Regions from separate parts of the Paenibacillus xylanexedens genome, predicted to be linked through region 2. Evidence: riboswitches for the same ligand, from Rfam matches in the RefSeq annotation. Region 2 holds a riboswitch; each other region holds the start of a gene.
What was found. Region 2 has a riboswitch for thiamine pyrophosphate ahead of BS614_RS08295 (ABC transporter ATP-binding protein). Riboswitches for the same ligand answer to the same signal wherever they lie in the genome.

Region 1 (7,199 bases), 330 kb from region 2:
CGCCGAGTCGCTCCAGTGGGTGTTAGACTCCCGCTGTCTGTGGGCGCTTCCAGCAAAGTCCTAATGGCGTTTGCCACGGACGAGGATCGTGAAGAACTGATGAACGGGCCGGAATGGCCGGTGTTTATTGATCCGGCGGTGTATTTGGCACAAATGATAGATATCCGGGATAACGGATATGCCACGAGTTATGAGGAACGTGAGCCGGGAGCTGCCGCGGTATCTGTACCGATTATGGATCGCAGAGGCAATATCGCAGCTGCCCTCTCGGTCTCGGGACCTGTCAGTCGACTTTCGCAGGAGACATTGCATGAATACGCACCTGTGTTGAAGGATGCTGCTACGCAAATGGGGCTCATGTTATCCTGATGCTGAGGTAAGGTTTTTCTCCAATAGAGTTGATCATTTGGAATATAAAGGTTGTTTTTATGTTCCGGTTGCGCTACTCTGTTATGGACGGCCCAGCGGGGCCAGCTTCATTGAATATGAACGGCGGCTTATGTAAGCCGCAACTTGTTAACGTTACTGGGGGAGTCCGAATTGTCCGGACTGAGACGGAATCGCATGAGATTCCGGACCCTTTGCACCTGATCTGGATCATACCAGCGTAGGGAAGTAATCGGCGATATGACCACAACCACCACATGATGTGACCCTTGTAGGGCTCCGTTAAGGAGCTGCATAAAGGTGCATTATTGGTGATGGACATAAAAGTCGGTTCCTTCGGGGACCGGCTTTTTTATATACAGGGAACGGGCGATATAGCGCGGATTTTATGGGCTTCTTTTTCGATAACCTGCGGAAGTGGGCTTGGATGAGGAGGGGAGTCTTATAGATCGATGATCTGTGGTAGCCTCCGTCTGTTGTTAACTGTACATGAAAAGTGTCTCCCCTGGTCTGGTGTAGGATCGCTCTTTCTTCTCTGCAATGCGCATGATTTGGGACAGGTACGTAAGTGAGCTAATGACTATTCCAACCAAACAAGCGACGAACACTGAGGAGGAGAAAAGCGAACATGAGTACAGGAAATCAAACGGGACAACAAGCGATGGAACAGGAACATAACGGTCAGCAGGTGGAAAAAGAAACAGGAGCGGCCGGACGGGTTCAGCCCTTTCCGGGCAGCCGCAAAGTCTACATTCAGGGCTCACGGCCGGACATTGCTGTACCGGAGCGTGAGATAGCCCTTCATGACACGAATACTCCCCAAGGGGTGGAGCATAACGAACCGCTACGTGTCTACGATACGAGCGGCCCGATGACCGATCCCGCATTTCATGCGGATATCCGTGCAGGTCTGCCAGCCCTGCGCACCCGTTGGATCACAGAGCGCGGCGATGTCGAAGCTTATCAAGGCCGTACGGTTAAACCGGTGGATAACGGACTGAAGCCCGGAGGAAAGAGAGCTGGAGCCGAAGAGTACCCTGGATTACGTGGCAAACCGCTGCGGGCACAGCCAGGACGCTGTGTGACCCAGATGCACTACGCGAGGCAAGGAGTCATTACGGCAGAGATGGAGTTTGCCGCCATTCGTGAAGGCGTGGAACCGGAATTTGTGAGGCAGGAGCTGGCGAGTGGACGGGCCATTCTGCCATCCAACATCAATCACCCGGAGAGTGAGCCGATGTTGATCGGTCGTCATTTTCATGTGAAGATCAATGCCAACATTGGCAACTCTGCTGTATCTTCATCCATCGAGGAAGAGGTCGAGAAGATGACCTGGGCGGTACGCTGGGGATCGGATACCGTAATGGATCTGTCCACAGGCAAAAACATTCATACCACCCGGGAATGGATCATCCGTAATTCACCTGTGCCGATTGGTACGGTGCCGCTGTATCAGGCGCTGGAGAAGGTGAATGGCGAAGCAGAAGCGCTGACCTGGGAGTTGTACCGTGACACACTCATTGAGCAGGCAGAGCAGGGCGTGGACTACTTTACGATTCATGCAGGTGTACTGCTGCGTTATATCCCCATGACCGCCAAGCGAATGACAGGCATTGTGTCCCGGGGCGGGTCCATTATGGCAGCATGGTGTCTGGCGCATCATCAGGAGAATTTTTTGTACACCCATTTTGAAGAAATCTGCGAGATTATGAAAAGGTATGATGTGGCGTTTTCGCTGGGAGATGGACTTCGTCCAGGCAGTATCTACGATGCGAATGACGAAGCTCAGATGGCGGAATTGGCTACGCTTGGGGAACTGACGCAGATCGCATGGAAGCATGATGTGCAGGTGATGATCGAAGGCCCGGGTCATGTGCCGATGCACAAGATCAAGGAGAATGTGGACTTGCAGATGGAGATATGTAAAGAGGCACCGTTCTATACGCTGGGGCCGCTGACGACCGACATTGCCCCGGGTTACGATCACATCACGTCCGCCATTGGGGCAGCCATGATTGGCTGGTTCGGCACGTCCATGCTCTGTTATGTTACGCCAAAAGAACATCTGGGCCTGCCCAACAAGGATGATGTGCGGGAAGGGGTCATCGCCTACAAGATCGCAGCTCACGCCGCCGATCTGGCGAAGGGACATCCGCGTGCTCAGCGCCGGGATGACGCATTGTCCAAAGCACGGTTCGAGTTCCGCTGGAGGGACCAGTTCAACCTGTCACTAGACCCTGAACGTGCGCTGTCCTACCATGATGAGACGCTGCCAGCAGAAGGGGCCAAAGAAGCTCATTTCTGCTCCATGTGCGGACCAAAGTTCTGTAGCATGCGCATCACGCAGGACATTCGTGCCTTTGCCGCTGATAAAGGATTGTCCGAGAATGAGGCTGTAGCTACCGGGATGCAGGAAAAGGCCGAGGAATATCGGACACGCTCCTAAGGGAGCCAGGTGATGAAGGTTTTTTGAAGCTTTAAATTATAAATATTGATTAATGTTTGGACAAGGCCAAACCCGCTTCACCGTAACTTTTGGATTCAATCCAACTTACGCCAAATCTGAAATAGGATGCCTGCGATGACAAACAGCACGCCATCAGAAAGTTTAAGATTACTAGCATGTAGAAGTGCGGAAGAACCCATACCGACTAGGAACAAGATAAGAATATATAAAAATCGCATTAATTTATTCACCTCTCTTGTTGAGTGAAATGTGTAAAAGAGAACGATTTTTATATCGTTCTCTTTTTTGAATTTAACTTTATTCTACCTTATATTACATATACATATTTAACAAAGACTTCATTAATAATTAAAATTTTTAAGTGTACCTCTGGAATCATTATCAGCAGAGCCTGAGAAGCTAACCTCTAGAGCTCCAAAACTCAATCCTACACTGCCCGTACCTTTAATGTGGTAGTAATTGGATTGTATTTGAGATAGACCACTTTGATTTCCTTGCTTTTTATGTTCTATTGTAAAGACGGCAGAGGCAACCTGTTCTGTTATAATAATGCCCCCTTTGAGATCAGCATTGAATCCAACACCATTCTCACCAGTATATGAGAAATTACGTCCACTTCCTAAAGTTGTAAACGTAGAGTTTCCGCTATACTTGACTTTATCTTCATAATACCCAGAACCTGGCACTGTTCTCCAAATTTCTTTATCAAAAGAAGCGCCATAAGCATCAGATAAGCGCCAAAAAGGCATTGATTTCCACTTTCCTGTTAATGCAACCATAAACCGCTCACGATTATTAACATTATCAGTTCGAACTATGGTTATATAATAGTCAAATTGATCATCCTTGATATTTCCGAGTGGTCCAACCTCTCCGTTGAATTCAGGTGCTGAGGCTTTTTCATGAGCCACTACTTCAATTGATCCATCTTCTTTCGAAAGACTTTTCTTAAACTCAGGGCTCCAGGATTCTATTACTTCATAAGGAATACCCTGCTTTAATAAAGTTATGTCCAATTTCACAGTTTTATTCTCTGCAGAAGCGAAAGCACTGGTAGGAATAAGTAATAGGCATAGACAGCAAACCAACAGTAACTTCGATAAACGCAATAATCTCAATGTAAAACCTCACCCTCTGAGTAATTTGTTAAATTATAACAATATAAATTTATCATATAACCCTAGGTTTGTATACCTAAATTATGTATATTTAATTATTATTTTAAAAATTAGGATTAATATGTATTTATGTAAATAATAAATTAAACATACTTATACTTACTCTACTAACTCTTAACTAGATCACAGGAGCACATCCAATTTGTATCAATTAATTGTTTGATGAATCTACTGTCGAGCCAGGCCCAAATTCTTCTCCAAATACGCCGCAAGCAATGCCAGCGGGCTATGGATTGGAATACCGCGATCTACTGTAACCTGTGCAGCTGCGGGAGCCATAGACAGTTGGGCTGCCACTACCGTTTTACCCGGATACTGCTCAGCAATCTGCTGTAAGCCTTCTCGTACCGCTTCGAGATACCCTTGCTGATCTCCACGCATAATCAACTCAAATGTCCAAGGGATGCACACCGCTTCCGTCTGAGAGGTCTTGGCAACGTGTAGTTGCCCATTCTCATCCTCTTGTTGTAATGCCTGATTCAACCGTGCCATCGTTCCTTCAACGGTTGCCGGGTTGGTGAATGCGATTATGTAATCTCCTGGTACTCGCCGCATCTCCTGCAATAACGGATCATCTATGCCGATCACAGGCACAGGGACCTGTATGGCTTCCTGCTCCAATACTGTCGCAAACAGGGTACACGTAACCAGAATGGCATTGGCATGACACTCTGCGATCCATTGGAGCGTCTGGGCTACCTTCTCGTGAATAACGACCTCCGAAAAGTCAGCGTCATGTTTAAGACGGTCCAGACCTGGATCGACGTAATGGACCAATTCAACTTCATAAGGAGCAAGCGTTTCTTCAATTAAGGCGATGTTGGAATAGTGAGCGTGAAAACAACCAATGGTGATCATGTGTTAAGTCCCCTTTTACAGTTCGTATATGTCATGGATCTCTTAGATATTTAAACCATTATAGAAACATGCCTGAGAACTGTACAGTCGTTTATGGCTCAACGCCAATAACCGCCCTTCCGCCAAGCTGCGGAAAGACGGTTGATAACCGGATTCGAATAGGGTCCGGTGTCCATTTTTATCTAAGAGAAGGAGAAGCATTTTTCTTCGCCATTTTTTGCTGTAAAATTTCATGAAAGGATAGACCTTGAGTGTTCTCATTCTCCTTTTTAGGAGCAGTGGTCGCCGTGTTGCGCGGATATTGGTGATGGTACGGGATCATTTGCTGAATAGGCATGCGGATCATCTTGGTTCCTCCTTTGATGCATTTTTTTGAATTATGTATTTCGACTGGTTACCATGCCAGGTGCGCATATAGGTACATGTGACTTGTTAGACGAAATAGAAGAGTTTAAAGCGTAATTCCAATTGGATTGTAGTGATTTTACCCGGTTTTAAGGAGATGTAAACGTTTTTAGGGAAATTCAGGAGTAAAGGACCTGATTTGAAAGGTTTTGTGTGGGAGGATAGCAATGGTTGTTATGTGAATAGTCCCAATTTTAAGGAAGTCAATGGTACCCGCTTATGAGGCATATTGTCTGGTTAAATGATGCAAATCATGCTAACTAACTTGGTACCATGGTCGGGTTGTTTAGGTGGTAATGTAGTTCCGGATATAACAAAAAACTGCCGAGCGAACTCGGCAGCTTGCGTGATATGAATAAGGATGCGAGGAAAATTTGATCTTGTCTGAGGTATACAGTGTTGTCTCTATCTATTTTGACGAACAGCGATGTAGATATCTACTTGTACACTTTCGGGATTCAGGCTGCGTTCATCATACAATTCAAAATCCCCGGTGAACGTACGATCGCTTTGTTTGTCCCATGCCCACACGGCTCCCCAAGCTTCGCCAACAACCTCTGCCATCGGTCCTTTTCTGGAAGTGAATACGGCGTAAGTTGCAGGAGGGAGTAAAATGTCGTCCAATCCTTCAGGCAATGATTCGTTCGGACTGACCTCATGCCCTACCAGTATGGTGTATTCTCCGGTTATCCCATCGGTGTAATCCGTGTAACAACCATAGCGAGCACTTTCAGGTGCAGGGAGGTGCTCTGAGGCAAAATAATTGTTCCAGAGTCCCTGAATACAACCTTTGCCACTGATTTCAATGGCGTTGGTTGTGCGGGCGGATACGCCGGCAATACGTTTTCCAGGGAGAGTGACATAACGAACGGGCTGGGCAGAGAACGAATGATCTGTTGTTACCTGATCAGGATTAGCGGAAACAGTAGGGTTTTCAGCCAGAGATTCTGTATGTTGATTCGTTGTATTCGTGCGCCAACGTTTCAAAAAAGGAAGCTGGTTACGCAGCATCGAACGAGCGGATTCCTCATCCATGCCTTCGTCCTTCAGAATGGCAGTGCACATCTCCGTCATGCCTTCAAGTGACATACCGGGCTGCTCAAACTTGCCCTCTTTGTAACAATAGATACAGTACTCACGGGTTGTGCTTCCATCTGCTTCCGTTCCGAATTGGGCAGGGGTTGTGAGCGGCATGCCGCAGCTTTGACATACAGTGACGTTCATGATTAGTTCCTCCTCATATATGTACAGATTGAATATATCTGAAGTATACGGGTAGGAACTGGACAGCTGTCTGTCAGGTTTGAGTCGGAGGTATATAATTTTGTACAATTTGCTCCGCGATACGGCAGATTTCATCCCGAATATGCTGAGGTTCCAATACTTCAACGTCCGCGCCGAAGCCCAGAATGAACCCATATAACCAGCCATCCTCGGGAAAAGCAACCTGGCTAATATAATAACCAGTCCCATCAGGCATGACGTTCTCGATCCCAAACCATTCTTCCGCAATATGACGGACGCGAGCATGGAATTTCAAGGTTAATCTAGCTTGATTGTCCGGACGGCTCCATTCCTGTTGCCAGGGTCTGTCCTGCGGGTTGATGACTTTACGCTCGAAGTGCTCATTAGCAAGCGTGACATCTTGCATGCGCACAAGCTTAAACATGCGAAATTGATTCCGCTCGTGACAAAAAGCATACAGGTACCAGGAATGTTTCTTGAGTACGATGGTATGAGGGTCGGCAGTTCGGTGAGTATGGATACCTTCCGCACTGCAGTAGGTGAAGGTTACGGGGCGTAATTGATCCATACCCTGTTCGATAAGTTCAAGCTTGATTTTCAGCGCTTCGGGATGCGTCCAAGTTGAGTAATCCACGATGAATCGATTGGTATTGGCCTGA
Region 2 (7,199 bases):
GGCAATGGTCTCTACAAAAATCAAAAGTTGTCATAGGAAAAGGCATCCCCCTGGATGCCTTTTGGACATACTTCACGATGTGAAATAGCTACCTTATCCGTACACGCCTTCAATGCGTATTCCAAGGTATCCCTGTTCTTAATATTGCGTGTTCCCAGACTGGCTCGTTTTCCCCGAAGCAAACCCCTTGAACAACGTTGGTACTTTGGAATAACGGGTATTCGTAATTTTCCCTTGTGATGAGCTGCTGTCTGTACGCATAATCGAATCTTTTACATTAGAAATGTTGGAGTTATCCAGCGTCATGTTAACTGCAAAGGAAGTTCCACCATTTTGGCGAACCAGTTTGCCAATATCATCTGCACGAAAATTTTTGATGTTAATTGTTCCAGCTGCATTCATCTGGAACACTTTATCATAAGCCTTATACGCTGCCCCACCGGTAATGTTAACCGTTCCGGCAGACTTCAATGTCAGAGCATCCTCGCCCACGTCCTCCCAGACTACATTCGATATATTACAGTTACCATAACAGTGAACACCATCAGCAGCTGGTGATCCAATGTTTACGTTTTTGAGCGTGGCCCCTGCCTCCAGACGGAAGACTGGCTTCTGATTTTCTGCTTGAGATCCGTCGCCCAGTGTGGAAGGATTGGCTACAAATGTTTTACCTTGGCCGTCATAGGTCGTGCCCTTTGGAACAACAATCGTTGAATTTACAACGGTAGGTGCAGCAGCAACCGGAGCTACACCAAATACGGAAGCAACCAAACCAGCCGACAGCAACAACGTCAATATTTTTTTCATAACTTTATTCCTCCCTTATTCTCTCGTTTTTTGGTAGAGTACAAGCCTGAGCTTGTCCTGAAGTTCGTCAGAGGTGCACCTCTGTCCGAACCACAACCTAATCCTACCAAATAAGGAAGGTAACTAGAATAATCATTAGATCAGATATATCATGACATCGCACAATCCCTGTCTTATCAGCATTTTTTGCATATCAGGTCACTCAAGCAATATGCTGATATCAACCTCTGGTATGCTCATTTGTAACGTATGTACCCCTCACTTATTCCCCGGTAACAAAGAAAGACCACTACATTTGTCTCCAAATGTGTGATCTTGAATGGCTTCTGGCTTGCTGATATAAGATATCAGGCTCCGAATCTCTGACGATAACCGCACTTTCGACACAACTCTTCCACAGCTTCCCGCTTGGAGAAGCCATATACCAGATTGTTCGCTCGCTCACCCTCAATAATCTCCGAGAATGACTTCTCGTGCACATTACCAAGGTTAATCACACCCTCGCCATCGAGACAGCATGGAACCACCGTTCCATCCACAAGCACAGCTGCCTGACCACGCAATGCATGGCAAAAACCTTTGCCGTCATCTTCAGGTGCATCCAGACTCGGCCACTGGAACTCATGGTCCTGATTCAGATATACATTTCGGGCAATTTTGACCCCGCTGCCTGGAACCACTTTTTCCTCAATGCGGAAGTCCAGATTGAACTCACGTTCCAACACTTCAAGGGTCTCCCGATTTCGATTCATCTGAGCATTTGTGAAGTTATCCTGCGTCAGATTCCACAGTCGGAATGAGATGATGACATTGTGCTTAACGGCCTCGTGTACAAAGGACAAAATATGACGCAGGTATCCGTCACGGTCTGTTGAACCTTCATGCCCATCGAAGCTGTGCAGGGAGAAATTCATCTGCCGCAGCGCCGGTTTGCCAAGCAATTTATGCTGAGTCTTGGGCAAGAGTGTACCATTCGTTGTAATGTTCACCTTGAGTCCCTTCTCATGTGCGGAATCAAGCAGCAGATCTATTTTGGGGTGCAACAAGGGTTCGCCTTTGACATGTAGATAAATATGATTGGTGTGTGGTTTAACTTGATCCAGTATATTGTTGAAGACTTCAGGGTCAATGAATCCTTTGGCACGCTGCGTCTGAGGACAGAAGCTGCACGCCAGATTACAGATACTTGTGATCTCAATATATACTTTTTTGAACGTTTTCAACTCGGGTCCCCATTCTGCCTAGGAGGGAGAACAATCCCACCTGCATTTGTGATCCGGCCAATATGCGCCACCACTATTATATCGGGTTCATGAGCCAAGGTAAATTGTTCAGTTGTTCGGCTCTGGCTCCAAGTTCATCTCAAGAATTCCATCATGCTGCCTCTTTACAGTTCATGTTCGAGTGATATATGCTGAACAGACAACTGCATATCTTGAACTTTTGCACTAGGGGAGCCTTGCGGCTGAGACGAATATGACTATTCGGACCCTTTGAACCTGATCTGGATCATACCAGCGGAGGGAAGTGGAGCGGCCTTTTAGTAAGCGGAATTTTTTCATGAATGTGAAGATAAATTGCGGATTTAACTTACAGACCCACTCATTTCTCCGGAAATGGGTGGGTCTTTTTTGTTCCTTTTGCAGAGTACAGGATGCCGTTGTTATTCCAGCAGTCTGACATCAAGGGGGGAGGATCAGATGAACAACCATGTAACCATTCACAACGTTAGCTTCGCTTTTCCTGAAAAAAAGGATTCACCCGTGCTCGCCAATGTGTCGCTTCAGGTTCAACAAGGAGAATTTGTCTCGCTCATCGGCTCCAGCGGATCAGGTAAAAGCACACTCTTCAAGCTGCTCGCAGGCTTGCTTGAGCCAACCGTTGGCACCATCGATATAGCTGATGTACCGCAAGGACAACGGCTCGGACGAGTCGCTTATATGCCGCAGAAAGATCTGCTGTTATCCTGGCGTACCGTCATGGAGAACTGCATGCTGCCTGCCGAGCTTGCACCAGGCCGACAGAACAAGGAGAAGCTGCGAGCCGATATCATCGCAGGATTGGCAAGGTTCGGCTTGTCCGGTTATGAGCAGGCCTATCCAGATGAGTTATCCGGCGGCATGCGGCAGCGGGTGGCATTGCTGCGTACCTTGCTTACAGGCGGGCAGCTCATGTTACTGGATGAACCCTTCGGTGCACTCGACGCCTTAACCAAACGAGAAATGCATCGCTGGTTGTTGGAGCTGTGGGAGGACTTTGGACAAACCGTGCTGTTCATTACACATGACATTGAAGAAGCCCTGCTGTTAAGTGACCGTATCATTCTGTTAACTCCAGGAAGGCAAGGTCAGCAGTTGCGGGAGATGACAGTTCCTTTACCACGCCCAAGGCATTCGGACATGATCTACCAACCGGCTCTCGTGCAGATGAGACGACAACTGGAGGAACAATTACATGCAAAATGATAGAGCTGAGGTTAGCGTTTGGACGTGGTGTTTAAAGTGGCTCTCGAGGTCGTTTTCCCAATATGGTTTGTTTATTATGCTCATGTTCTTATTAATGGCGATCTGGGAAGTGATTGTGCGTATGGGATGGGTGCCCTCCTTCATCATTCCTGCACCCACGGCCATCGCAAGCTCACTGGTTGAACATCGCCGTCTGCTGTTGACCATCCATCTGCCTGCTACCTTTATGGAGGTTGTTGTTGGTTTTGTCTTGTCCATAGTGACTGGAATTACGCTGGCAACAGGCATGCATATGAACCGATCGATTGAAAAGGCCTTGTATCCCTTCATCGTAATCAGTCAGACCATCCCGCTGATTGCCTTGTCTCCCGTGTTCATCCTGTGGTTTGGCTATACGTTGTGGAGCAAAGTCGCCGTGGTGTTCCTAATCGCGTTCTTCCCCATTGTGGTCAGTACCTATGATGGACTCCGCCAAGGCGATCCGGAGCAGCGTGAACTTTTGCTCACCATGGGCGCCAGCAAGTGGGATATTTTTTGCAAACTCCAGATTCCACTGGCACTTTCCTCTTTTTTCTCGGGGTTAAAGATGTCTGTGGTGTACTGCGTGGTTGGGGCAACGATTGGCGAATGGCTCGGTGGCAGCAAAGGTCTCGGATACTTCAGCCGCCGCATGTCCAGCAACATGAACACGGATGCGATGTTTGCCGCCATTTTGCTGTTATCCCTGCTTGGAATCGTTTTGTTTGTACTGATTGCCTGGCTAGAGAAACGATTTAGCATACGGCGGCATGGACATGGAGGCAAAAGAAAAGTTGGATAATACTTAGACAGAAATTAGATGTAAACAAAACGATGAAATGAGGAACTTCATTTATGAATAACAAAGGTATATACTCCCTGCTTCCCATCATGCTCATTAGCCTTTTGCTGATCGTTAGCGGATGCAGCACCACGAATACCAGCAAAAACACGCCAACAACAGACTCTGCAACCCATGCACAACAAATAGACAAGTCTGCAACCGAACCAGCATCAGACGCCAAAGATAGACTGTCCATCATGCTCGACTGGTACCCGAATGCAGTACATTCCTTCATCTACGTCGCTCAAGAAAAAGGATACTTTGCAGATCAAGGTCTGGATGTCGAAATTCAGATGCCTGCGGATACCAATGATTCACTCAAACTTGTTGCTGCCGGAAAAATTGATCTGGCTCTAAGCTACCAGCCCCAAATTTTGCTCGCTCGTGGCGAGAACATTCCTGTACGTTCCATTGCTGCTGTTGTTCGCCACCCCCTAGTGCATCTGTTGACCGAAGCGAATGGCAACGTAAGTTCACCCAAAGATCTTGAAGAAAAGACTGTTGGTTATTCCTCCATTCCTCTGTACGAAGCGATGGTACGCACGATGATCAGTAAGGATGGCGGCAATTCCGACAACATAAATCTGGTCGACGTTGGGTTCGATCTGATTCCTTCGCTGGCTTCCGGACAAGCGGATGCGATTATGGGTGGTTTTATTAACCATGAACAATTGATTTTGGAGAAAGAAGGACATGCCATGAAATTGATTAACCCCGTCGATTATGGTGTGCCTGATTATTATGAATTGGTCCTGACTGCAAGTGAAGCTGGCATTGAAGCGAAAAAAGACCAACTTACCCGGTTCGTCAAAGCGGTCCAGGAAGGACAGAAATATGTGACTGAGCATCCAGAAGAAGCCTTGAGTATTCTGCTCGCTCATGAGAATGAAACATCACCGCTTGACCCGGAGATCGAAACTAAAAGCCTGGTAATTCTGCTACCACTCATGAATGAAGAAGGCCAACCATTTGGTCGGCAGGAGATGGAGTCGTGGGAGAATGTACGTGCATGGCTCGTTGAAAAGGATTTGATTCCTGAATCGGTGAAAGCCGAGGATGCTTTTATTACTCTGCAAGGAGAGTAAATGATTTAGATTTTACGTTTCTGCTTTTCCCGCATTAATGATCTGGCTGTTGTTAGACTCTGCACCCCAACTCAACAAGGAGACTCATATCCTATTATTCTGCTGAGTGACCCTTCATACCGGTCTTCTACCGATGGGGTTTACTTCATAACAAGGAGGAAATTATATGTCTTATCTGAAACGTGTTCGTACGCAAAATCCGCTGGTACACAATATCACCAACCTTGTCGTGGCTCCCTTCACAGCCAATGGTCTGCTTGCACTAGGTGCGTCCCCTTTTATGGCCTATGCTCATGAAGAGGTCGCTGATGTCGCCAAGATGTCAGGAGCTGTAGTACTCAACATTGGTACTCTCGATGACAAAGTCGTTCAGGCGATCCGTCTGGCAGGCCAATCGGCTAATGCGCATCACGTGCCTGTGGTGCTTGATCCGGTTGGAGCTGGCGCAACCACTTATCGCACGGAAACCGTGCAGATGCTCATTCGTGAACTTCGTCTCACAGTACTGCGCGGCAATGTGGCAGAGGTCGCCAATGTCATCGGTGAGAGCTGGAGTATCAAAGGTGTGGACGCAGGATCAGGTGAAGGCGACCGAATCGGCATTGCGGAGCGGGCAGCGCATAAACTTGGCTGTGTCGTGGTCATTACCGGAAAAGAAGATATTATTACTGATGGACAATCCACATTCCTCACGAGTAATGGTCATGCCCTGCTCACTCAGGTCACAGGTGCTGGCTGTCTGCTCAGTTCAGTGATTGGCGCTTTTACAGCCATAGCGGAATCAGGAGCCGATCTTCTAGGCAGTGTTGTTGAAGCGCTCGCGTTTTATGGTGTAGCAGCTGAACTGGCGGCAGAGCGGACAGCTCATCAGGGGCCGGGCAGCTTCCAGATTGAATTGTTGAATCAACTGGCACAAGTAACACCAGACCTCTTGGCAGAACGCGCACAGATCCGTCAGATCCATGGAGGTGCAATATGAGCATTGCTCAAGCGCTAACCATTGCAGGCTCCGATAACGGGGGCGGCGCAGGAATTCAGGCCGATCTGAAAACGTTCCAGGAGCTTGGGGTATACGGTATGACGGTTATTACCGCTATTGCTGCCCAAAATACAACAGGTGTGCAGGGCGTCTTCCCCATCTCTTACGATGGCATTGCCCAGCAATTGGACTCGACCGGCGAAGACTTTCAACCAACCGCAACGAAGACCGGCATGTTATATAGTGCCGAGATTATTCGTCTAGTCGCTGAGAAATGGCAGCAATATCGTTGGTCTAATCTGGTCATCGATCCCGTGATGGTAGCCAAAGGTGGCGCCTCCCTTCTCCAGCAGGAAGCTGTACAGGCGTTGATTACGGAGCTGTTGCCCCATGCCCTGATCACAACACCTAATATTCCGGAAGCGGAACTACTTACCGAAATGTCCATCACGAATATGAATCAGCGGGAAGAAGCCGCAAGACGGATTGTACAGATGGGCTCAACGTATGCTTTGGTCAAAGGTGGTCATGATGAAGGAAGTGGTATGATCGTGGATGTGCTCTACGATGGGCAGTCTTTTCATTACCTGGAGAATGTTCGTGTGGTAACACATCATACACACGGAACAGGATGCACGTACTCTGCTGCGATCACCGCAGAGTTAGCAAAGGGTTCACCTGTTCTTTCTGCCGTTATGACCGCGCGAGCATTCATTCAGGCAGCCATCGAAGATGAGTTGGGGATTGGGGCCGGACATGGGCCGACAAATCATTTTGCGTATCAGCGCAGACAGCGGGGTGAGCAGTGATGCACCCTTGGGATGCAGAAGCGGTACGACGCGCGATGCAGGTGTATTTAGTGATGGGCAGCGTCAATACAAAGCAAGACCCTGTGGAAGTGCTGCGCCAGGCCATTGCTGGCGGCATTACGCTGTTCCAGTTCCGTGAAAAGGGAACTGGCGTCCTGGCTCACGAAGCTCGCATCACGCTTGCGATGCGGC
Region 3 (7,199 bases), 3.0 Mb from region 2:
TCCAAATTCAGACGACGAACAGCAAAGGTCAAAACTTCCGTTTCAGATGCTTCCACAGCCTGAGTTTGCACTTCCAGATCCGAAAACTTGCCTGTTCCGAGCAACAATCTGGACTCAAACGTATATTTACCAATGTTCAACATCATCAACCGCCTCCTACAAAATGTACAATCTCAATTCGATCGCCTTCTCTTAATACTGTCGTTTCATGATACTCGCGGGTTAAAATATGCTTATTCAGCTCTACAACTACAGTCTTGACTTGCAGATCAAAAGATTGAAGCAGTTTATCCACACGATTCAATCTGTCTTCAATCTCCATCCGTTGACCATTAACGATGATATTCACTGCACCACTCCCTTTCTGTTCAATCGCTCAGGGCTCAGTGCCTCAATTCCGAGCTCTTCTGAGCTTTTGCCCGCGAGCAATTCAGCGATTAGTCTGCCTGTTATCGCACTGAGCAAAATACCGTTACGGTAATGTCCAAAGGCGGCAAACAGCCCGGGAACACTTTCGCAAGCACCTATATAAGGCAGACCATCCGGAGTTGCCGGCCTTACGCCTGCCCACGCCCGCAAAAATTGTGCCTCTTTCATCCCAGGCACCCAGTGGGTAGCCGCTGTTAATAGCTTCTGAACACCCTGTACAGAAACGTTCAAATCCGTTCTGCCTGGCAGACTGGTTGCCCCGAGCCAAACCTCTCCATTGGCTTTGGGAACAATATAGATATCCTCTGCATACACCGTTCTGTCAGGTCTGTACCCTGCATGTTCATCTGAGAACTGAACGGCGGCTATTTCACCTTTTACCGACCACACAGGCAAGCTCAGATTCACATGTCTCATCAACTCTTCACTCTGTAATCCAGCCGCTATAATGACATGTTTGCATTTCATCTCACCGATCGATGTGGTGATCCCCTGCACGCCGTGTTCGTTTGCTTGCAGACGTATATCCTGTATGTCCTCCATAACCCGTGCTCCCAATGCTTGAGCGGATTCAGCATATGCCTTCGTTAGATGGACTGGAAGAATCTCACTCTCGTAAGGTCTGTAGTAGGCTCCATACGTATCTCTGTTAAGCCATGATGCCTCCTGTTGCACAACGGAACGGTCCCACCACACCTCATCAGCAGACAACGCAGACTTCCGATTGTCCTTATAACTACTTAATTCACTGTATGAACGAAAAGGAGTTAGGAATCCCTGGCGTTGCAGGCCAGTCTCTACCTCACTGAGTGAAGCCATTAGCACCTGTTGCTCAATAAGTAAATGTCTACTCTGCCTAGCGAGCTTAGCCATCAAAGGATGAGCAAAATCCTCACTATCTGCCGCCAGCATTCCAGCCGCCGCGCAAGAAGTGCCTCCTGCAATCGCCGAACGCTCCAGTAACAGCACATCCTGTCCACGGAAAGCAAGCTCATACGCAATGGCACAACCAACAACGCCTCCACCTACAATAATCGTTTCTGCATGAATCTTATCCGGTCTATCAGTAATGATCTTTTTCATCCTCTCATCTCCTTGATTCAGCGACTCAGACTTTCTGTAGCAACGATAGCCTGCCTTAATAATGCAGCCGCCCGATCCGGGGAATCGCTCGCCCATACATTCGAGATCACAGCGACTCCCTGTGCGCCTGCAAAGCGAATAGCGTGAATGTTTCCCGGTTCGATGCCCCCAATCGCCATGACAGGAATGGAGACACCAGAGCACACTTCAGCCAGAGCATATAATCCTCTTGGTTCAAGATCCGGCTTACTGTTGGTTGCGTAGACATGCCCGAAGAATAGGTAATCGGCTCCCCGTTCTTCAGCGATTTTTGCCTCATCGATTGAATGAACAGATACACCCAGACGAAGTCGCTGCACATTGCTTATAACAGCAGGGTTGTAGTTACGTATTGCATCTTGCCCCCAATGTACACCGCCATAGATATCATTCTGTGAAGGTAGCTCTGAACCATTGATAACGATACGACAAGATGGAACGCCAATACCACGCAGACTTTCAGCCCAACCGATCTTGTCTTGCCATGTGAGTTGTTTTTCTCGTATGTGAATATAGTCCACCCATGGCCAAACGTCCTTTGCAGCTTTTACAAAAGATGCTTGATCCCCTGCACCCGTAGATACAACATGCAGTTCAAATGATCCGTGTACATGTTCATGAGAAAATACCGTACTGTTCATCTCCTTCCAGGCGTGAATGCTATGAAAACAAAAAAAGCCACTCCCGTAGGGGAGTGGCTGCGTATTAATTATAGGACCAGATGACTGACTGATACATACAGTTCATTTCGTGCAATAAAGCTATAGACCTTATAGCCATAACCTTATACACGCAACTGCATGTTTCAATTTACTAAGCAAGACGGTTGAATTCTTTCGAATTGCCGTTTGCTCACATCATTCACTGAAACGCGCTCGCCACTTCCCTACGCTGGTATGATCCAGATCAGGTGCAAAGGGTCCGGAATCGCATTCTTCCATCTCAGCCACATCGTGCGGCCCCCCTAGTGTTCATATGAAGTTGTAGCCTATGTTACCATAGAAGGATTTTTTTGTCACCGTTCATTTCTATTAAGCGTTGCTTGAATTGTCTAGTTTTTCTCAGACCATTCTTCAACATTCCATGTTTTGGTAACCCAACCCTCGTAGAAATCAGGTTCATGAGATACCAGCAACACCGTTCCCTTGAATTCTTGCAAGGCACGCTGTAACTCAGCTTTAGCTGTGACATCCAAATGGTTCGTCGGCTCATCGAATAGAATCCAGTTACTTTCACGCATCAAGAGTTTGCATAACCGAACCTTGGCTTGTTCTCCACCACTCAGCATGTTAAGCGGACGGGTAATATGCTCATTTTTCAACCCACAGCGAGCGAGATGACCCCGGACTTCATTTTGGGTCAGATGTGAAAACTCATTCCAGACATCCTCAATCGGCGTGATATTCCCAGCACGAACTTCCTGCTCAAAATAGGCCGTTTCCAGATAATCTCCCAAGAAAGTCTTTCCACTAAGTGGAGATATTTTTCCCAGGATGGTTTTTAACAGCGTCGATTTACCCACACCATTACAACCTACGATGGCAATTTTCTCACCACGTTCAATTGTCATTGTCATTTTGGGCAGCAAAGGATACGTATATCCAATTTCAAAATCAATGCCCTCAAAGACCGTTTTGCTGCTCGCGCGGGCATCCTTGAATTTGAACGTTGGTTTGGCCGCTTCATCTGGACGATCAATACGTTCAATTCTGTCCAGTTGCTTCTCCCGGCTCTTCGCTCGACCAGAAGTTGAAGCACGTGCCTTGTTACGCTGAATGAAATCTTCCTGTTTCTTGATGTACTCTTGCTGTTTCTCGTACGCATCAATATGCTGGGCTTTATTCATATCAGCCATCTCAAGGAACTTGTTATAGTTCGCTGCATATCGCGTTAATTTGGCAAATTCCAAATGATAAATGACATTTACGACTTCATTCATGAATTCCGTGTCATGGGAGATTAAGAGGAACGCGTGCGGGTAGTCCTTCAGGTAACGTGACAACCATTCAATGTGCTCTACATCCAGATAGTTGGTCGGCTCATCCAGCAAAAGAGCTGTAGGTTTCTCGAGCAGAAGCTTGGCAAGAAGCACCTTGGTACGTTGTCCACCACTTAGAGCTGCGACATCCCGATCAAGACCAATTGCGGACAAACCAAGACCATTGGCCATCTCTTCGACTTTTACGTCAATCAGATAAAAATCGCCCTGCTCCAGTTGTTCCTGAATATCGCCCATCTCTTCCAGCAACTGCTCCAGCTTATCTGGATCTGCATCTGCCATCTGGTCCGTAATATTCATCATTTCTTTTTCCAATTCAAGCAACGGAAGGAATGCATCTTTAAGCACGTCACGTATGGTTTTGCCTGGCGTAAGCTTCGTGTGCTGATCCAGATATCCATAACGGACCTTAGGTGTCCATTCCACTTTTCCACTATCTTTAAGCAATTTACCGGTAAGGATGTTCATTAATGTGGATTTACCCACACCATTGGCACCAACAAGTCCTACGCGCTCTCCGGCAAGTAAACGAAACGATACATTCTTAAATAACGTGCGATCTCCAAAATTGTGACTTACGTTCTCTACTGACAATAAACTCATAAGATGAGGTTGCTCCTATCTATTAGACATTACTTTTATTATTGTTCCGAAACCCTATTCTAGCACAGGTCCCGTCTTTTCTGAAAGTAATGTAAACAGTTCAGGAACCTCTTACATGATTTTGTCATACAGGCTACCCTAACGATTAGAGCATTTATATTCGAAATAGCCTTGTGCAGCTGCTTCTCTTGCGTCTGTAAACACCTCTTCAGCACGGTAACCATTACCACATGTGGAGGGATAGTAGTACTTGATACCCGTTAAAGGATCTACCCCACCTACGATGGCCGTTTTCTTCACAAGTCTGCCTCCACCGATCGCATAATTGTTGATCTTTTGGTCACCCACACCTATACCTTGGATAAAGGCCATAATCCCTGTATCGTTAATGGAGTTGTACCAATCTTCCTGCGCAATCAGGGGCATCGTAAACGTATAGGAAATACCGTTCTTTCTGGCAAACTCATTATGGCGGTTAATCACATCAGCCAGATCATCCTGCACAGTAGTCACAATCCGGCTTTGTCTAACTTGCTCAAATACGCTGGTATTCTGAAGTAAAGGAATCTGTGTGCTTGAAGCCAGTTCTTTTTGAAATCCTTCAATCCATTTCCCTGCGTTTGCGTCATAGGCATATACGTAGTCGTCCAGTGTAAAGTTAATACTGTTACCATTAGAATCTGAATATGTATAAGGTTTCTTGGGGCTCCACACTTGCCTGAAAGAATCTTCACGGTTACCTGTCATCTCTGTTTCTGTGGACAACATATAATAGCCATCATAATCCAGAATAACCACGGCAGGAATGTAATTAAACATGTTTCGAATAGCTGCGGGATCATCCTGAATCCCCATATTCAAAGCCATCGTCTGCGTAAATGTCAACAAGGCAAGCTCCTTGTCCGCTCTAACAAACTTGGTTGAATCATAACCTGCTTCATCATTTTGTTTCTCATTCTGATGCATCACTGCACCTGCATCCATGACTGCAGTTTGAAGTGCAGATCTGTATCGTTGGCCAAGATATTGAGCCTCTTCGGCATCTTGGGTATGGAGTGAGATGATCCAGAAGAGCGGGAAGAAGATCATCACGAATACAATGGATAGCTCAGTAATCTTCATTGAGGACCATACCTCCGTATGTTACAAATACTGCTGAAGCCTGAGCCGTACCACTCAACCATTCACGAATGAGCATGGAAGGTGTACGATTGGTATTTTGGAGCGTCACGGTGAAAAAATCCCCTGTTGTCAACGTATATCTTCGGCCAGGATCATCAACCGGTATCACACCTGAGGATGGGAATAATCTTTCGCGAATCTGAGCTGAGTAATATCCATCCTGTACAACCTCGTAAGTCCCGGTAAAACTGTTATTGTCCATCGGGTCTGTATAGTGAGGTACATATTTCTTATGTAAATGTTCCATCGACAACTCATACACATTGCCCGTCTGGGCCAGTTGCTCCTCAAACTCAGCCAACATTCGAGGTGAAATATACCCTTTCGTTCGGACAGCATCAACAAAACGTGTAACATTCTGAACAGCCGTCATACGTGCTATATCATCCTGCCGATCGGCTGTTTCAGCAGCTGGGTACACATAGAGCAGAAGGACTGCGAGCAATACGGCAAGCAGCTTGGATGCGGCATTAATCAATTCACACTGGCCCCCTTCCTAAAAGCAATCTTGAGCAGTTCTCCAGTTTCATTTCGTATAAACTCTGGTCTGTAGGTGGCATCGAGCTGGACAGGAATCGTCGCTGTTTTGCTGACAAGTGGATCGATCACATACGAAGTTCCATCTACCTCCACAGGAATGCCTGTGCCTGTCATCTGTCTCACGGTATGCAACACTTCGGCACCATTATACTGATACGGATTAGTGGTACGCAGTGTTGTTGTCAGCCGACCTTCCATGCCTGCTGTTGTCTGTACTCTGTCGGTCAAGGCCGCTGACAAGATCTTAACATTCTGTTGCCCGTACAGGCAGGCTGTCACAAAAAGGACAACCGCCGTACAAAACAACATGAGATGCTGGGTATTCCGGGACATGTTAAACCAACTCCTGTCAGGATTGCTGGAAGATCAGCCCTCTTACCACGTTGGAACGGTCTTTTACGATAATGGCTTTGAATTTACCACTGGGATTGACATATTGATTGTCTTTTTCACTCATGGTCTGGTTAATAATCCCCACTTTATCGTCAGGAGCAATAACCGAGCCGTAGTCGGCATTATTGAGATCCTGTGAAATGTTCAATTGATTGCCATACCATTGACCCGCTTTATTTTTACCTGTAATAACTTGAATACCGAACTGATCTTTGTCCGCGTATTTACGCAGCGCATTCGTTACCTGTGATCCACTGATGGTTGTTCCGTCATACACCGTAAATGCGGCTTGGGACAACTCGGTTTGGATATCAGCAAAATTGTTCTGGGCCGTCTTGGTTGCCTCCTGAGCCGAAATAAACAACAGAACTACAATTGTGATCAAAGCGATTGTTAAAAATATCCCTGCTGCCACCTTTAAAGCGCTTGATGCATTGTTCATGATAAATCCTCCCAAGTTATAAGTTATTAAACTATTTCAGGCTGTCACACAGATAAATTGTGCTACAGTTTCTGAATTTGCTCATAATAAATGTTCATCTGCAAGAAGCTCATACCAACCAATGGAATGACCAGATACAGAAAGATAAGGGCGTACATAGGTGTAAATCCGATGGTTCTGCCCCATGATGCTTTGACATCAATCATTTTGCTGTACTCCTGCTTGCGTTGTTCAAAATAAAATTCCATCATGCTCTCGAGATCATCGAAGGCTTCACGTATTGAGATTTTGCCAAGGGCAAGCTGTAATTTATCAACCAGTCGCTGGAACTCGGGCAAACCCGCCTCTTCCTTTAATTGTTCAAGTGCAAGCTCTGGTCCATGTTCAAAATGCAACAAACATTTTTGCAGCGGGCGTTTGAAAATGACGGCAAATCGATTAAGCCACTCCAATATCTCCTCGACTGACATCCGGTCCATCTCACGCAGA

Region 1: linked by a shared signal. The riboswitch ahead of thiC (phosphomethylpyrimidine synthase ThiC) and the one ahead of BS614_RS08295 (ABC transporter ATP-binding protein) in region 2 are both predicted to bind thiamine pyrophosphate.
Region 3: linked by a shared signal. The riboswitch ahead of BS614_RS21245 (thiamine phosphate synthase) and the one ahead of BS614_RS08295 (ABC transporter ATP-binding protein) in region 2 are both predicted to bind thiamine pyrophosphate.

Annotation. Positions count from the first base shown of each region.
Region 1 is NZ_CP018620.1:1,541,661-1,548,859, forward strand. Features, by position in the region: gene BS614_RS06965 (IclR family transcriptional regulator) at 1-369, shown strand, start outside; TPP riboswitch at 518-631, shown strand; gene thiC (phosphomethylpyrimidine synthase ThiC) at 1,049-2,833, shown strand; gene BS614_RS32105 (hypothetical protein) at 3,196-3,972, opposite strand; gene BS614_RS06980 (hypothetical protein) at 4,201-4,890, opposite strand; gene BS614_RS31425 (hypothetical protein) at 5,069-5,236, opposite strand; gene BS614_RS06985 (zinc ribbon domain-containing protein) at 5,701-6,519, opposite strand; gene BS614_RS06990 (helix-turn-helix transcriptional regulator) at 6,593-7,199, opposite strand, start outside.
Region 2 is NZ_CP018620.1:1,875,821-1,883,019, reverse strand. Features, by position in the region: gene BS614_RS08305 (pectate lyase) at 139-807, opposite strand; gene BS614_RS08300 (radical SAM/SPASM domain-containing protein) at 1,155-2,030, opposite strand; TPP riboswitch at 2,248-2,350, shown strand; gene BS614_RS08295 (ABC transporter ATP-binding protein) at 2,508-3,272, shown strand; gene BS614_RS08290 (ABC transporter permease) at 3,262-4,092, shown strand; gene BS614_RS08285 (ABC transporter substrate-binding protein) at 4,146-5,219, shown strand; gene thiM (hydroxyethylthiazole kinase) at 5,386-6,198, shown strand; gene thiD (bifunctional hydroxymethylpyrimidine kinase/phosphomethylpyrimidine kinase) at 6,195-7,007, shown strand; gene thiE (thiamine phosphate synthase) at 7,007-7,199, shown strand, end outside.
Region 3 is NZ_CP018620.1:4,866,624-4,873,822, forward strand. Features, by position in the region: gene BS614_RS21230 (thiazole synthase) at 1-143, opposite strand, end outside; gene thiS (sulfur carrier protein ThiS) at 146-349, opposite strand; gene thiO (glycine oxidase ThiO) at 346-1,512, opposite strand; gene BS614_RS21245 (thiamine phosphate synthase) at 1,530-2,192, opposite strand; TPP riboswitch at 2,418-2,527, opposite strand; gene BS614_RS21250 (ABC-F family ATP-binding cassette domain-containing protein) at 2,603-4,153, opposite strand; gene BS614_RS21255 (hypothetical protein) at 4,292-5,275, opposite strand; gene BS614_RS21260 (hypothetical protein) at 5,262-5,813, opposite strand; gene BS614_RS21265 (hypothetical protein) at 5,810-6,208, opposite strand; gene BS614_RS21270 (hypothetical protein) at 6,225-6,710, opposite strand; gene BS614_RS21275 (hypothetical protein) at 6,773-7,199, opposite strand, start outside.